Regions from separate parts of the Pseudoalteromonas sp. N1230-9 genome, predicted to be linked through region 1. Evidence: predicted binding sites of a transcription regulator. Region 1 holds the regulator's gene; each other region holds the start of a gene.
The links. Region 1 encodes sigma-54, which starts transcription at its own class of promoters, with help from an activator protein. Its sites were predicted from a motif close to GTTGGCACGNNNNTNGNNT; they were not measured.
Positions count from the first base shown of each region.

Region 2: the regulator sigma-54 is predicted to act here: its motif matches at 2,711-2,729, upstream of flgB (flagellar basal body rod protein FlgB).
Region 3: the regulator sigma-54 is predicted to act here: its motif matches at 2,413-2,431, upstream of LY624_RS15875 (TorF family putative porin).

Region 1 is NZ_CP090419.1:3,183,312-3,188,980, reverse strand. It holds gene mgtE (magnesium transporter) at 1-93, opposite strand, end outside; gene LY624_RS14815 (HPr family phosphocarrier protein) at 304-576, opposite strand; gene rapZ (RNase adapter RapZ) at 590-1,435, opposite strand; gene ptsN (PTS IIA-like nitrogen regulatory protein PtsN) at 1,436-1,888, opposite strand; gene hpf (ribosome hibernation promoting factor) at 1,892-2,179, opposite strand; gene LY624_RS14795 (RNA polymerase factor sigma-54) at 2,206-3,702, opposite strand; gene lptB (LPS export ABC transporter ATP-binding protein) at 3,811-4,536, opposite strand; gene lptA (lipopolysaccharide transport periplasmic protein LptA) at 4,533-5,054, opposite strand; gene lptC (LPS export ABC transporter periplasmic protein LptC) at 5,044-5,598, opposite strand; gene kdsC (3-deoxy-manno-octulosonate-8-phosphatase KdsC) at 5,595-5,669, opposite strand, start outside.
Region 2 is NZ_CP090419.1:2,634,739-2,640,407, forward strand. It holds gene flgE (flagellar hook protein FlgE) at 1-1,081, opposite strand, end outside; gene LY624_RS12310 (flagellar hook assembly protein FlgD) at 1,138-1,818, opposite strand; gene flgC (flagellar basal body rod protein FlgC) at 1,832-2,263, opposite strand; gene flgB (flagellar basal body rod protein FlgB) at 2,266-2,676, opposite strand; partial or broken gene LY624_RS12325 (CheR family methyltransferase) at 2,813-3,644, opposite strand; gene LY624_RS12330 (chemotaxis protein) at 3,666-4,598, opposite strand; gene flgA (flagellar basal body P-ring formation chaperone FlgA) at 4,741-5,445, shown strand; gene flgM (flagellar biosynthesis anti-sigma factor FlgM) at 5,524-5,669, shown strand, end outside.
Region 3 is NZ_CP090419.1:3,385,922-3,391,590, forward strand. It holds gene LY624_RS15855 (AsmA family protein) at 1-64, opposite strand, end outside; gene LY624_RS15860 (hypothetical protein) at 295-714, shown strand; gene LY624_RS15865 (helix-turn-helix transcriptional regulator) at 723-923, shown strand; gene LY624_RS15870 (hypothetical protein) at 1,075-2,241, shown strand; gene LY624_RS15875 (TorF family putative porin) at 2,528-3,205, shown strand; gene LY624_RS15880 (aldo/keto reductase) at 3,267-4,163, opposite strand; gene LY624_RS15885 (ABC transporter permease) at 4,332-4,469, shown strand; gene LY624_RS15890 (Bor/Iss family lipoprotein) at 4,470-4,796, opposite strand; gene LY624_RS15895 (Bor family protein) at 4,793-5,101, opposite strand; gene LY624_RS15900 (acyloxyacyl hydrolase) at 5,229-5,669, opposite strand, start outside.

The sequences.
Region 1 (5,669 bases):
ACCGCGCACTTGAACAAATTGACCACTATTAAGTGACTTGGTCACCTGTTTAAGTTGTTGTAGTGGGTAATCTTGTTCAAAGGCTTCTGGCATTGGCGTCCTTACAACTAAAAAAGTGAGCTCTGGCTAAATAAATACAGCATAGTTGCACAATAATAAATTTGCTGAGTTATCGTTTAAAGCAACCATTATATTAAGAATATTTGTTATATAAGATGAACGAATGACTTAAAAGTAAGATATTTAAGAGAAATTTAAATATCTAAGTTAAGTTTAACGTAAATCTTTCGTGCTTAGCAAATGCTATTCTTGCTCATGAAAGCGTTGTGCTATTAATTCACCTATTGCATTAAGTGCAGCAGTTGCATCAGGGCCTTCGCATACAACTCGAACTTCTTTACCTTGACTGCTCTCTAATAACATTAGAGCAAGTACACTGTCACCTTCAGCTTCTTTGTCATCTTGATATAACATAATTTTAGCATCAAATTGCAGTGCAAGTTGTGCAAGTACAGTTGCTGCGCGCGCGTGTAAGCCAAGTTTGTTTTGAATTAAAAACGTATTTTCAGCATACATGTTAAAGCCCTTGTTATAAGTCTTGCTCACGATGGCGAATTTTTACATTCGCATGGCTTTTCGCGAAACTTTCACCAATCGTCTGTGCTAAGTAAACAGAGCGATGCTGTCCACCCGTGCAGCCAATTGCGATAGTTAAATAACTGCGGTTATTGCGTTCAAGGTGTGGTAACCACGTTTGCACAAAGGTTTGAATCTGCCAAGTAAATTTTTGCACTATGCTATGGCTTGCAAGGTAATCTTTAACGGGTTGGTCGAGCCCTGTAAGTGGCTTAAGATCTGGCTCCCAGTGCGGGTTTGGTAAAAAGCGTGCATCAAATACATAGTCAGCTTCTTTCGGGATACCATGCTTAAAGCCAAATGACATAAAGGTAATAATGAGCTTTTTATCTTTTTTACCGAGAATCTTCTCACGAATTGACTCTGCTAGCTGATGTACACTTAAATCCGTTGTGTCGATCATAAAATCAGCGCGGGTAATTAGGACATCAAGCAGTATTTTTTCTTGCTTAATTGCTAAATCGAGCGGTAAAGAATCTAAAGAAAGCGGGTGTAAGCGTCTTGTCTCAGAGAAACGTTTAATGAGTGTTTGATCATCACTATCAAGGTAAAATAATGTTGGGTTGGCGAAACCTGGCAAGTATTCAAGAATATCATTAAATTCTTGTTGCTCTTTTGGCAGGTTACGCACATCGATACTGACCGCTATTTTGTCGTAATTATCAGAAACACTACGCACTAGCGAAGGTAATAGGTTTACAGGAATATTATCAACGCAATAATAACCAAGGTCCTCAAGGACTCGTAAAGCGACTGATTTACCTGAGCCAGAACGGCCACTGATAATAATTAATTCCATTTATGCCTCTGATGCAATAACTTGAAACAGTTCCTGATCGGTTTTTGCGCTGCGTAACTGTTTACAAAATTCTTTATCTTTTAGTCTATCAGCAATTGTTGATAAGGTCTTTAAATGAAGTTGGCAGTCTCCATCAGGTACGATGAGTGCAACAAAAATATCAACAGGGCGGTTGTCAATTGCATCAAAGTTAATTGGCGATTCGCTCACTATAATAAACGCATGTGGTTTATCAGCACCCGACATACGACCATGCGGAATAGCAATGCCTCTACCAATTCCTGTACTCCCCAACTTTTCTCGATTGAGTAAAGCATTAAGAATATCTTGCTGCGATAGATGAGGAAGCTGCTTATGAGCGAGTTCGCTGATAAATTCGAGAATTCTTTTTTTGCTATTAAAAAGGACCGCAGCTTTGCTGCAGTCCTGGCTAGTAAGTGAACTAAGTTTCATAATTTAGTGTCGAGCTAATTTCTCTTTGTGTTTAATAACTTGGCGATCAAGCTTATCAATTAGCGAGTCGATGGCCGCGTACATATCTTGATGCTCTGTAGAGGCAAACAGTTCGCCTCCGTTTACATGTAAAGTTGCTTCTGCTTTTTGACTTAATTTTTCTACATCTAGAATGACATGAACATTATTAATATGATCAAAATGCCTTTCTAGTTTCGCAAACTTGGTGTTTACATAGTCTTTTAATGAATCTGTGATTTCTACATGACGACCAGTTAGGTTTAGTTGCATAAGCATTTTCCTTCTATGTAAAACGTCTAAATCAAGCTTTTACGCTGATTAGACGGCGGTATTGCTAGAGACTCTCGGTATTTTGCAATTGTACGTCTAGCTACTTTAATTCCTTGCTCAGCCAATATATCTGCAATCTTACTGTCACTCAATGGCTTCGCTGAGTTTTCTGCGGCAATAAGCTTTTTGATTAAAGCGCGTATTGCCGTTGATGAACACTCGCCACCATTTTCTGTGCTGACGTGGCTTGAGAAGAAATATTTCAACTCAAAAATACCCCTTGGGGTATGCATATATTTTTGCGTTGTTACCCGTGAAATCGTCGATTCATGCATTTCGACCATTTCAGCGACATCATTTAGCACCATCGGCTTCATCGCCTCTGGGCCGTGTTCAAAGAAAGCCTGTTGTTGTTGAACAATACAGTTCGTTACTTTTAATAAAGTATCATTCCGACTCTCTAAGCTTTTAATAAACCACTTAGCTTCTTGCAGATGAGAGCGAATAAACTGGCTGTCACTGCTTGATTTTACAGAGCGTGACATAGCCGCATACTGGCTGTTCACTCTGATCTTTGGCATACAGTCAGGGTTTAGCTCAACCACCCAACGACCTTTTACTTTTTTTACCGATACATCAGGTATGACGTATTCAGACTCTTCACGTACGATGCTATCCGCGGGCTTAGGGTTTAAGCTATGGATAAGTGTCATCACTTCTTTAAGCTCGTTTTCTTTAAGCTTAGTCTTTTTCATCAAAGTACGATAGTCGCGACTTGCTAATAATTCGATGTGCTCAGATAAAACCATTTTAGTTTCAGCCAAATAAGGTGTATCTGCATCGAATTGACGAAGTTGTATACATAGGCACTCTTGTAAGCTGCGAGCACCAATGCCGACAGGATCAAATAGCTGTATTCTTTTTAAGACCGCTTCGACTTCATCAAGTTCTATTTCTTCTTCATCATCATTTTGATTAAAGCTTTCAACAATATCCTCACAACTCACAGTTAAAATACCTGAGTCATCGATAGCTTCGACTATAGCAACAGCAATCGCTTCGTCAGTCGGACTAAATGGGGTCAACTGTAGTTGCCACATCAGATATTCATGGAGAGTTTCGGTTGACGCACCTTGGTAAATAGACTCATCTTCTGGCATTGGCCCTGACGAGGTTGAAGGGGCTGCACTCATGTACTCATCCCACGTGACATCCATTGCTAGGTCGTCACTGACGGTATCTTTATTGAGTGCATCACTGCTCTCTTGCTCGTATTCACTGGGTGCTTCTTCTGCCGTAGCTGTGACTTGTGAATCATCAGAGTCAGATTTTTGTTCGTTTTTACCGATCGCTTCTTCATTATAATCCGCTTCTTCCACTTCAAGCAGAGGATTACTATCAAGCGCTTCTTGTATTTCTTGCTGGAGATCCAATGTACTAAGCTGCAATAAGCGAATGGCTTGTTGCAGTTGTGGAGTCATTGTAAGTTGCTGGCCCATGCGCAGCTGTAATGATTGCCTCATGTATCCCTAACAATCCTTTTAAATCATTGATTGATACTACTTTGAGTCAATATCAATATGTTGTCATTATTGTAAGTCTAGCAGATGCTCTAGTCGATGGTGTATTGGTTACAACCTGAATTGCTCGCCTAGATAGACATCGCGTACCGTTTGGTCTGCTAATACGTGCTCAGGCGTGCCTGATGCAATTAGCTCCCCATGAGAAACAATGTAGGCTTTTTCACAAACATCAAGGGTTTCTCGAACATTATGGTCAGTTATTAGTACACCGATACCACGGTTTTTCAAATGCTCTATAATTTTCTTTATATCTAACACTGAAATTGGATCAACACCAGCAAAAGGCTCATCTAGCAGAATAAATTTTGGATCTGCGGCTAATGCTCGCGCGATTTCAACACGGCGACGCTCGCCTCCTGATAGCGCCATACCTTGGCTATCTCGGATGTGCTGAATACTAAATTCATCAAGCAGGTTATTGAGTGTTTCTTCTCGTTGCTGTTTTTTAAGATCTTTGCGTGTTTCAAGAATCGCCATCAGGTTTTGGTAGACTGTCAACTTTCTAAAAATGGATGATTCTTGAGGTAAATAGCCAATACCTAATCGAGCACGATTATGCATGGGTAATAAAGTGATGTCGTTGTCATCAATACTAATTTTACCTTTGTCGCTTGGCACTAGCCCAACAATCATATAAAAGGTGGTGGTTTTACCTGCACCATTAGGACCTAGTAAGCCGACAATACTGCCTGCTTCGACTTCTAGTCCCACATTTTTGACAACTTGGCGGCCTTTATAGCTCTTTGCTAGCAGCTCTGCTTTTAATGTACTCATGGCTGGCCTTTATCATCTTTTTTATTATCAACAGGCACTAAGATTGTATGCACACGATCCGTTGAGTTTTCGTCTTTTTCAGCACTAATTAGCTGTTGTTCCATGTCATAAGTTATACTTTTTGCGCTGACTTTTTGCCCTGCTTGTGTCACTTGCGCATCGCCAACTAATGTGAGTAAACGCTTTGCTACATCGTAACGAACTTCGTCTGCGCTGGCGCTCATAACCGTGCCATCTTCTTGTTTTTCTTCAAAGTAGGCTGGCTTACCTGTGGCAATGATAAGTGAAACAGTACCATCAACTTCACCTGCATGTGCTTCTAGGCGATCTGCGGTAATACGACGATTACCATGGGTTATTTCTACATTTTCTTCAAAAATCCCTACACCATTTTTTAACTGACCTACTTGGCGATCTGAGCTAATGCTGATAGGAGTACCCGCTTGGTCTGCAGCAGCGCTTGAAAACGCAATCAATAAGCTTGGGATTAGAAGTAATTTTTTAAGTTTATTGGTCATAGTATATGGTTCGTGTATGGTTAGTTAACTCGACGATTTCGGCTTTTAAATCGGCTTTTAAACCTTTACCGGTAATCTTTAAGTTTGGGCCTGTTAATGTAACAGGTTGTTTTGAGTACATGGTCATTTTTTCAATATCGACATTGATATTTTCTGCGTTGATATCTTCAATCATGCCATTATGAGTTAGATTTTTTGCAACAACGTCACCTTCAAAAATGAGCTGATCGTTTTCGTACAAGGTAGCCTCTTTTGCTTTTACCTGCCAAACCTGTTGATCCCCATAGATGGTAAAAATAGGCTGTTCAAAAAAAGTAAATCCTAATTGCTGGTATAGCTCCATTTTAGCCGCAGCGACTTTATGGCTGATGTTACCTTGCTCATCATACGCAGTTTGCTTTAGCGCAATAGCGGTGTAATCCGGTGTTGCGATTATCTCGTCTTCACTGTTTATTGCGCCTGTTGGTTGGCTAAAGTACGGATACCATAACCAGATCATGCAACAAACAAAAACAATACTCAGTAAAATACGGGCTATATTCATGCGCTGGTTCCATCAGTTGTTAACGCTTTCGCGTTTTCCAGCATTAATAAATCAGTCAGCTCTCGCACAGC
Region 2 (5,669 bases), 550 kb from region 1:
TATCACCATTACTGTACGAAGCAACAACCTTACCATCTGTGCCAATATCAATACCTGCTAAGCGGCCCACTGTTGCGCCATCTTGCTCAAGTGCTTTAACTTCAAAGCGGCTGGCATACTGGGTTGGTATTTTATTTGTAGTACCTGCTTCATCACGCCAGTTAATATTAACGTCTTCAGGGAAACTCGCACCATTTGATAATAAGTCAGATAAACCAACCCCTGCACCCGCACCATTTGGGATAGAAAGTGGGTTGAAGGTAGCATCTGTATTTGGCGCACCATTTGTATTTAATGGTAAACCACTTGAATCAAACTGAAATGTTGATAATGGCGTGTAAGGCGCAGCTGTTTCTTCAACACCTGCTGGGCTAAATGGTTTTTCATCGAGCGTAGCATACACTTGCCACTCATTGTCATTCCCCGTTACGGTCGCATCTGTTTTCACAAAGTAAAGCTGTAAAACGTGCGGCTCACCCAGTGAGTCATATATCGTTGTCGATGTCGAACTGTTATACGACGCACTAGTTTCAGGGTCAAAAGGCGTGACTGTTGGCGTAGTAGAACGTGAATCTAGATTGAACGATGAATACACGTTATTGGTTGAACGCGGCGAGCCTGATGAGTCTGGAATTTGAATAGCTGAAGAGGTACTTAAGCTCACTGACGTTGTGTCACCTGTAGCAGGATCTACTGGAAAGCCTTGTAAGTAGTTTCCTTTAGCATCAACAACAAAGTTATCTTTATTTAACTTAAATGCACCAGCGCGCGTATAAGTAAAGTCTTGAGCTCCTAGCTCTTGGCTCATCGCGAAGTAACCTTCACCGGTGATGGCTAAATCAAGCGAGTTATTGGTAAACTGTAGTGAACCCTGATGGAACTGTTGAGCCACCATGGTTGTTTGCACACCATCACCATTCTTAGTTCGACCAGAGCTAAACACTGAAGATGCATATACATCCGCAAATTCAGCTCGTGATTCTTTAAAGCCTGTCGTATTAACGTTGGCAATATTATTTGCTGTTACATCTAAATCTTTTTGCGCGGCAGCAAGTCCGGTTAATGCAATATTGAAGCTCATAAGTCACCTCTAAAGTGTCAATCTGTAGCACTTGGCTAACTAATTAATCTGTATAATTAAGCGATTTCTGCTACATCAGTTAGCCTAACCGCGCCTTCTTTTGTATTTATAATGATGCCGTTCGAACCATTAATGTTCACACTCTCAATATTCTTGAAAGTCGCAATCGGTAAGCTGGTGTAGTCACCATTAACGTTGCCCTCGGCTTTGATTTTGTACTCACCAGGTGGCAAACGTTCGCCATCTTCATTTTCGCCATCCCATTCAAAACGAATTGCACCAGCAGATTGCGCCCCTAGCTCAATGGTTCTAACTAGTTGCCCTGATTCATCTTCAATACGCAGTGTTAACTCATCTACCGGATTTTCTGCAACAACAGAGCCTTTAGATACACCCGTTTCGTTTAAATCCAGCATATCTGACTCAAGCAACGCTTGCTTACCTACTAAAGTAGATGCTTGTAGCGCCGAGTTAGATGTCATTGAAGCCGTAAGGGATTCAAATTTACTATTAAGATTTGAAATACCTTCTGCCATAGTAAAGTTTGTCATCTGAGCAATCATTTGATCATTGTCAGCGGGCTTACTCGGGTCTTGAAACGATAACTGTTGAGTTAACAACGAGAAGAAATCTTCTTGTGTTAAAGTGTCATCTTTCTCTTCTGTTTTCGTTTGATTGTCTTGCCAACGTAAGTTATCTAAATACGTGGATGACGCACTGCTGATGTCGTTACTCATAACTTATCCTCGGTTACCGCTGCCCAAGCAACAGTGTTTTACTTAACATTTGCTTTGCTGCATCAGCAACTTGCACATTTGTTTGATAAGAGCGAGAGGCAGAAATCATATTAGCCATTTCTTCTACAACGTTAACATTTGGTTTGTAGATATAACCGTTTTCATCTGCACTTGGATGATTCGGGTTATATTCAATTTGCAGAGGCTTGTCGCTCTCTACAATACCCAGTACTTTAACGCCAACAGAAGAGCCCTGAGGATTGCTTTGTGATGCTGACGCTTTTGTAAGCTCAGCGGCAAACACAGGGTGACGCGCTCGGTAAGTCTCATTTTGACTAGAGCTAATCGTATTTGCATTTGAGATATTACTCGCCGTGGTATTTAAACGCACATTTTGTGCACTCATACCCGTACCTGAAATATCAAAAACATTATATAAACTCATGATTAAGCTCCTTGACTACCGAGGGCTTTTTTAAGGCCTTTAATTTTACTACTCATAAATTGCAGGCTTGCCTGATACTCTAATGAGTTTTGTACATACAAGTTTCGTTCCACTTGTATATCAACAGAGTTACCATCACCTGTATCTGCTTGATTTGGCGTGCGAAACATTTCTGAGTTACCAACAAAACGACTACCACCCGCAAGGTGTTTCTCGTTTGTACGTACCATAGTGTTGCCGCTTTGTTGGTTGCTTTTTGCCGCTTTTAATGCAGATGCAAAATCCACATCTTTTGCCTTGTAGCCCGGCGTATCAGCATTAGCGATATTAGTCGCTAATAACTCAGCACGTTGTGAACGGATCAACATTGCATGGGGGTGAACACCGAATGCTTTATCAAAACTGATAGCCATAACCATCTCCAAAAATTTGACTCTGCATTGGACAATGCAAAAGACAAGCCAAAAATAAAGAGCCTATCAATAAGGTTATAACTAATTGAAAATAAATAAGATATAGCAACCTAATAGTTAGGTTGCTAGAAGGGAATTATTTCTTCTGGTAGATGATACCTGGATTACAACGTACCATATCAAAGCTATCACTTAAGCCCGCCATTGACTCAGATGCGCCTAAAAATAAATAGCCTTTGGGGTTAAGTGCCTGAGCAAATTGCGCAATAATTTTTGCCTTAACCTCTGGTGAAAAGTAAATCAGTACATTGCGGCAAAAAATGATATCAAACTTGCCCATCAAGGCATAAGAATCTAATAAGTTGAGATGCCTAAAACTGACCATTTTTCTTATTGGATCAACCACCTGTGCCATACCATTGCCACTATCCTTAAAGAACTTTTGCCGCCTTTCCATAGACAAGCCTCGAGCGAGTGCAAGTGAGTCGTACTCAGCATTCTTACACATATCAAGCATGGTATTTGAAATATCAGTACCAATAATCTGCGCACCCATTTTTTAAAACACCTGGCTGCTTAGATTGAAACTCGGCAACCGACATAGCTATCGAGTAAGGTTCCTGACCAGAAGAACTTGCCGCAGACCAGATTTTCACTGGTCTATGCAAGTCTTTAAATTCAGGAAACAATTTAGTTTTAAGTAACTCAAAGGGGTATTGGTCACGGAACCAAAGCGTTTCGTTTGTCGTCATCGCATCAACAACTGCGGCACGTAACTGCCTCTCATGAGGACTTAGCGTTTTGCTCACTAATTGTGATAACGATTCCACACTAAAGCGAGCCATCAATGGTGCAAGGCGACTTTTAACTAAATATAGTTTGTTATCACCTAACACAATCCCACATTGTTGCTCTAAAAAAGAGCGAAATTGATCGTATTCGCTTTGTTGTAAGTGCTTATTTTCCAAAGTAATACCACCTATAAATTATTAATCACAGTGAACCCATTTTTTAACAGCTGTTGCTAATTCATCAGGGTTAAACTTTGCAATAAAATCATCCGCACCCACTTTTTCAATCATTGCTTGATTAAATACACCACTCAGTGATGTGTGTAAAATTACATGTAGCGGCGATAATTTTGGATCGGCTTTTATTTCTGCTGTTAAGGTATAGCCATCCATTTCTGGCATTTCAACATCAGATATCAGCAAACCAACGCGTTCGGTGATATTGTTTTGACAATCAAGTTCAGCAATTTCACGTAGCCTCAGCAATGCTTCTTTACCATTTTTAGCAAGCTCAGTTTGCACACCTAGTGGCTCAAGAGCACGCTTAACTTGATTTCTTGCTACCGCAGAATCATCAGCAATAAAGACGATGCGTTCACCTAAGTCTTTTTGAATTTCGCCCTCGCCCACGACCTCAGCACTGACCTCAGTATTAACTGGGCAGATCTCGTTAAGAATCTTTTCAACGTCAAGGATCTCTACCAGCTCGTTCTCTATTTCGGTGACGGCTGTCAAATACGAATAACGGCCAGCGCCCGATGGCGGAGGCATAATTTTTTCCCAGTTCATATTTACAATACGTTCAACACCACCGACTAAAAAGCCTTGAACTGAGCGATTGTATTCCGCAATGATAATAAAACTATCCTTTAAATTCTCGATTGCAGGGCCGCCAACAGCCATAGATAAATCAATAACTGAGATAGTTTGACCTCGAATATGGGCCACACCACGGATATAGGCGTTTGATTTTGGCATGTTTGTAAGCGGTGGGCATTGTAAAACCTCTCTTACTTTAAACACGTTAATACCAAAGCGTTGACGCCCTCTGAGTTTGAATAATAGTAATTCAAGGCGGTTTTGCCCAACCAACTGAGTACGCTGGTTAACTGAGTCTAAAATGCCTGCCATTTCAATCTCCTAAAGATAAACAACCAGAGTCGGAACAATAATTGCTTTCTTTGTGTTAAAGCTACATAAGGTTACAAAGCGTCTGTTTTTTGACGCAAAATATTTATACCTTGTTTTCAACCATAAGCATAGTCGAAACATGATGAGTTTGTTAAAAAAAAGCCGAAGATACAGTGTTTTTTATTTTCTTGCTAGCCTGTTGCTTAGTACGCAACTTCAAGCTGAAGTCTATAATCACCAGCAACTTCAACAAATCGCTATCGATTTTATCAGCGAACAAATTACTGATCTGGATTCAACACCACAAGTCAGCGCGCTGCCTCTTGATAGCCGAATTCCAGATAGGCCTTGTCAGTTACCGCTGAGTAAAACCGTTCCGACTGAACCTCCTTTTAATCGGCAGGTAACCGTACAACTTAAATGCGAAGACTTAAATAGTTGGACGCAGTATGTGCATGTCAGAATTATTGAACTTGAGCCTGTGGTGGTAGTAACAACCAATTTAACTCGTGGAGAGGTCATTAAAGCTGAACATTTACGCCTTGAGATGAAGCCTAAACAATTTGTTCGTACGCAATATATTCAAGATGAGTCAGTGCTAATAGGAAGTCGGAGCAAACGTAATATCCGCAGTGGTCTTCCGATTGTCATGAGCCATATTTGTATGGTGTGCAAAGGGGATAATGTAACCATCATTGCAGCGATACGTGGGCTTAGAATCAAAACAACAGGTGTTGCTTTAGAAGATGGTACGCTTGATGAATTAGTACGTGTAAAAAACAAAAAATCAGGTAAAGTATTAAATGCACGCGTGGATGGTGTCGAGTCTGTACAGGTGAATATTTAATTTTTAATATTTATGTTAAAGTATCTTGTGTGCCTGCCGATACAAAGGCATATGTTGGGTAATGTATAGGTCAAAATAATGGTAAGCAACGTCAATAATAATAGTCAGCAAACATCTGTGTTGACGAATACCAAGCAAAAACAGCTTGATTTACAAAAAGATAACCTTAACACGCAAACGGCTAAATCAGCTGCGCCTAAAGCCAGTGCAGATTCAGTGAGTTT
Region 3 (5,669 bases), 200 kb from region 1:
CTGCGACTACTAATGCAATCAGTAATACGAAAATGACACCAACAATTTTCAGTAAGGTTTTCATAATCATCCTTAAACATGGGCAAACAATGTTCATATCATAGCGGGAGTTAGGCGCAATTGCATTGCCCAATCCATAAAAAGGTTTGTAAACAAGCTTAGGTACAAGAATATGAATCAACGCTGAAATATTTTGATACCTATAGGTTACAAAAAGATCTTGACCGAATGATACCCTAGGGTTACATTGATACCTGTAGGTTACATTTGAGTTTAAAATAAAAGGAAACGATTATGTCTAAGCAAGATATCAAAACGGAAGAAAAGTTTATGAGTCATAACGCATGGTTTTCAATATTCATGGGAGTCACGTTATTAATTATTAGTGTTTACCCAATGCTCAAGCAAACATCAGCACCGTTACTGTTTATTGGCGGTAGCGCATTTTTAGGATCTTTCTTTATGTTTGTAATTAGAGGTGGATTTACATGGAAACTTGGCTATCGCCTTACATATAAGGATGAATTTTTAAATACGATTGATACCATCGCTTATAAACATGTTGTGCTTGGATTACTTTTTAGCATGGGGGCTATTTTTTTATTGTCTAACGAACTTGCTTTAAATGTATCGCATAGCATGATGGCCACATTTTATCTTGCCTTGATGAGTTTAATATATGGCGTATCAATTCTTTGGCAAAGTAGAGACTAGGTGTAAAAGTGCAAAATAATATCGCTAAATTCCGTAAAGAAAAGGGGTTGTCGCAGCAAGAGCTTGCTGATGCCATTGCAGTATCACGTAAAACCATTAGCACAGTTGAAACAGGCCGCTTTATTCCCTCGGTGATTATCGCGTTAAAAATTGCTGCTCACTTTGAACTCAGTGTTGAGCAATTATTTACACTCGATGACAATAATTAATTAACCTCGTCAGTCGCAATCTTACTTATAAATTATCAGTAAGATTGCATCATTTCATTACTTCGGTATGATGCACGACCCTGTTGTTTTTGCACCCTGTGTACTAAAATTAAACAACCTAATTTGGTCAAAACTGGAGTATCGATTAAGCATGAAGAAACTGCTTATTTCACCGTCAAAAATGGCGCTTGGCGAGCAAGAAAGTCAAATTTATCAAAACATCCTCAAGCAAGCCTCTGATATCAGCTTAAATCTAATGGCAGTTAAAGTAGAAAACCACCCTGAAGACTTTTTAGGTTGGTGCTATGAGCTATTGAGTGCAAGCCGTGATCGCATTAATTACGATCTATTGGAAGATAAGCAATTACCGACACTTAAAAAACTTCATGACTTATTAATTTCTGCAATCAGCTTTTTGCAGTTAAAAACATTAAGAGTTGCGCCATGGCCAGTTATCGCAAGTTTCATCGAGCAGCATAAAGAGCTTGTAGCGCTTGATGAGCAACTACGCTTAGCTAATTACATTGCTGCAATTAAATCGCAATCACTAAAAGAGATGATCCCAGAAGACCGTTTAGCGTTTTCAGGTAAGCACAGTGCCTCGCTCGATCCAAGCAGCTATAACTTTGACGTTGAATGGTTTGCTCCTACTAAAAACGCCAAAGGTTTCCATCAAATGTTGAGTGATTTACCTGGTGCGTTCGATGAGGCTCTTGCACACATTCCACTTGAGGGTGAAGTAACTCAAGAACATTATCAGCATTTTATGGTTGCTTACTTCATGGCGTTTAATGGCAGCGATGAAAAGCCAACGCTTGCTCCTGCTACTCGCTTGCTTGCGATGCGCCGACCTGACGTGTTTACACCAATCGTAAATAGTAAACTGGATGCCCTTTGTGCAGCCCTTGGCATTACGAAGCTAAATAACCGCGATTTCGAGCGCTACTGGCAAGATGTTGTCGAAGCCATTCATAGTATGCCTTGGTTCAAAATGGCTAGTGCGGCAAATGAGCTTGAGCAATCTCTAGTTGAAATCAAAGCCCTATTGCCCAGCTTCTTTTATTATGCAGATAAAAGTACCGCTGATAGCTCTAACTATATTAAGTTACTAAACAAGCCTAAAAGCAGCACAAGCTCTGCGGGTAAGAAGACTGTACGCCGCGGTAAAGAATCGGCTGAAATACTGGTAGACCGAGCATTAGCAAGTGATCATATCCCTGAACATATCAAAGCTAAGCGCGACTCAATCATCAGTGAAGTTGAAAAAGGCCGTAGCGTTGAAGAAACCATTAGTTTAATGCGTGCCATTTTCGGCTAAGTCTCTATCAAGTAAGAAAAACCTGGTTGCGTCTTCATTGTGCAACCAGAAAATTTATTGCACCATGCAAGTGCGCATGAATAATTCAAATACAAGTCAACTTTAACCAAAAGAATACTTACAAGACTGTTTTAAAAGAAATAAAGCATAAAAATTCCCACCGTAAATTAACTTGGCACAACCAGTGCTATATCGTATCCAGACAACACATAAAAATAATGCCCCGACAAATAACCAGACTGCAATCTGAAATGGGCAAAATCAACATAACAACAGGATACAAAACATGCTAAAACTAAAAAAAGTGGTCGCGGCCAGCGCCCTCACGCTACTTACTTTAAGCTCGACGTATAGCTTTGCAGAAATAACAGCTAACGCGGCAGCAACCTCAAACTACTTATGGCGTGGTCAAGAGCAAGGCGGCGGAGATGCCGCAATTCAAGGTGGTATTGATTACGCAAGTGAATCTGGCTTTTATGCGGGTACTTGGATATCAAATGCTAGCTGGGCAGAAGATATGACCTACGAGCTGGATCTCTACGCTGGTTTTGGCGGCGATATCAATGAAACCTTTAGCTACGATGTAGGCTACATCTATTATGCATACCCAGATGCGGCCTCGTTTACCGATGCAGACTTTTCAGAGATCTACGGTAGCATTAGTATGGGTAGCTTCACGTTTGGCGCAGCCGTACTAGCTTCATCAGCAGCAAGCGGCGATGGCACCGACTTTGGAGATTCACTGTATTTAAATGCCGATTATAGCTTTCCAATCGGAAGTAATGGCACAGAGCTGGCGCTGCATGTCGGCCATTACTCAGGTGATTTCATTGGTGATGACAATATCATCGACTACGGTGTTTCGGTATCTAAAGACGGCTTTACATTAGGCGTTTCAGATACTGACATTGATGGAACAGATGTGAAAGTGTATGTCGCTTACGCGGTAGATTTTACACTTTAAAAAAGAATGTGTTACTTGCTGCAACACGAAGGGCCGCAAGGCCCTTTTCTAGTTTAGAAGCTTAAGGAACACTGTGGCCTGTTGAGCCCTGCCAAATACGATACCACTGCTCACGGCTTATCTTAAGAGCCTTAGCAGCAACAGCTGATTTAACGCGTTCAATATTACCCGTACCTAGCACTACAGATGGCGCACTCGGATGCATCAATAACCAGGCATACACCACTTGATCAAGAGAACTTGCACCAACTTCAGTGCCGACCTGCTCTAACACTGCGCGTAAACGTATCGCTTTTTCATCATCACTTGAGAACAGACGTCCACCTGCTAATGGTGACCAAAGCATTGGTTTGATATCGAGCAATTGACATTGATCTAAAGTTCCATCATCAAGGGCTTTCATTTCGTAAGGCGAAAACTCAATCTGATTGGTAACCAATTCAAAATCTAAACGGGATTGTAATAAGCTGAGTTGAGATGACGTAAAGTTAGATACACCAAAGTCAATCACATCACCATTCGATTTGAGGGTATTGAATGCTTCTGCCATTTCATCGGCGTTCATCAAGTAATCAGGGCGATGGATAAGTAATACATCTAAACGATCAGTGTTGAAGTTTTTAAGTGACTGCTGTGCTGAGGCAATTATATGCGCGGCACTTGAATCATAATGGTTAGCCTTACCTTGTAATCCTAAACTTGCAAATGCGGGTTTGATACCACACTTGGTAATTATTTTAATTTCATCACGAATACTTGGTTTCAACTTGAGCGCTTTACCAAATTCGGCTTCGCAGCCATATTCACCATAGATGTCAGCGTGGTCGGTATGTGAAACACCCATATCAATTGCTTTTTCTAAAAAATTTAAGCATTGCTGTGGCGTTATCTGCCAATCTAACAAGCGCCAGAACCCTAACACCAACTCATCAATACAACGTCTATTGTTATTCGTCATAACGACCTACTTTTCCTAATAAATACGACTCAAATTAATCCTTTAACCATATCATAGATTTACTAATCACAACTGTTAACATACTGTTACAAAAATTGCTAAAGAATCAAAAATCAGGATATTAATGGATATGGTGCTGCGGCACTGATTTCGTTTTCAGTGCCGAGCATGCCAGATGCCTACATACCGGGTTGGGCAGTTATACTGTCATTTGGCTTTACTTCATTGATTGGTATTGTGTTTGGCTTAGCGCCCGCTATTAAAACGGCACGCTTAAACCCAATTGATGCTTTGCGATACGAATAATTAATCGGCTTTATAGGGTACCTGAGCACAGCTCACTTCCACTGTTTTCGGGTACCAAATAGGCCCACCAATTTCATTAACCGCCTCGCCTGCTACAACATTAAGGAATGACTTGTAAGTATGTACACTTTGCCACTCGGAATTTGGGCAGTATGTTGATAAGTCCACTGGCTTGGAGCCTTCATACAACGCAGCAGCAAAATTATGATGCCAACGTTCTGTAACTGCTCCCTTATTTGCTAAGATAGGACTACCATTATCAAAATAAATATGTGTACAACCACTTAAAGCAGCAGCAAGAATTACAGTTAAGCATACATGTTTCATAATTGCTCCTGCCCATATTGTTCACACCATACTTTCACTGTGTGAGGCGCATAGATACCCAATGTAACCAACCCCAGTGCACCATCTGTAAATGTTTGCTGGGATTGCATTTGCATTACTTTTTTATCTTGGCAGACCGCTTTAACATCAACACGCTGTTCACCAACTAACCCCCACAAGTAGAAGGGTCGACTATCTTGATAGTCGGCATTTCGTGTTAATTTATCTGCCTTATTAGGCACTATAGTCACCGATGAACATGCTACTAACGATAATGTAAGTAACACGCACACTAACTGCTTCATGTGTTTTCCTTCAGATATTTTTTGAAGTTGAAGTGTACAACATGAAGTTTCTATAATGGGTAAAAAACTATATGAAATTGTAAAAAAATGCAATAATCAACCGGCATAAATCTTGACCATTTTAAAGCTAAAAATGATAAGAGTAACTCAGAACGATACTTTCTGAACCAGGGTTAGTTTTACCAAATCCTGCATTAGAAATATGCCCAAGCTCACCCCGTAGGCGATGAACTTCTGATATTTTATATTTTGCAAAAATGAAACTATAAAACTCTAAGTCGTATCCAAGGACATCAATATTTCGAGCATAGCCCATATGAGTAGCGATACCCCAATCCCAGTTTTTATTAATGGTGTAAGTTTTAGCTGCACCAATACCAATATATTGTTGATTTTGTTCAGCTAAAATCATAATCGCTCTAGGTTGTATACCCCATAGGCTCTCTATTGCTTCATACTCATAATCTAGATGTATTGCAAAATGATCAAAATTGTCAAATACAGCCCAACCTGTCACACCAACACTAAATGAAGAAGACTCTTCAGCTAGAATATGAGGAGAGAAAAT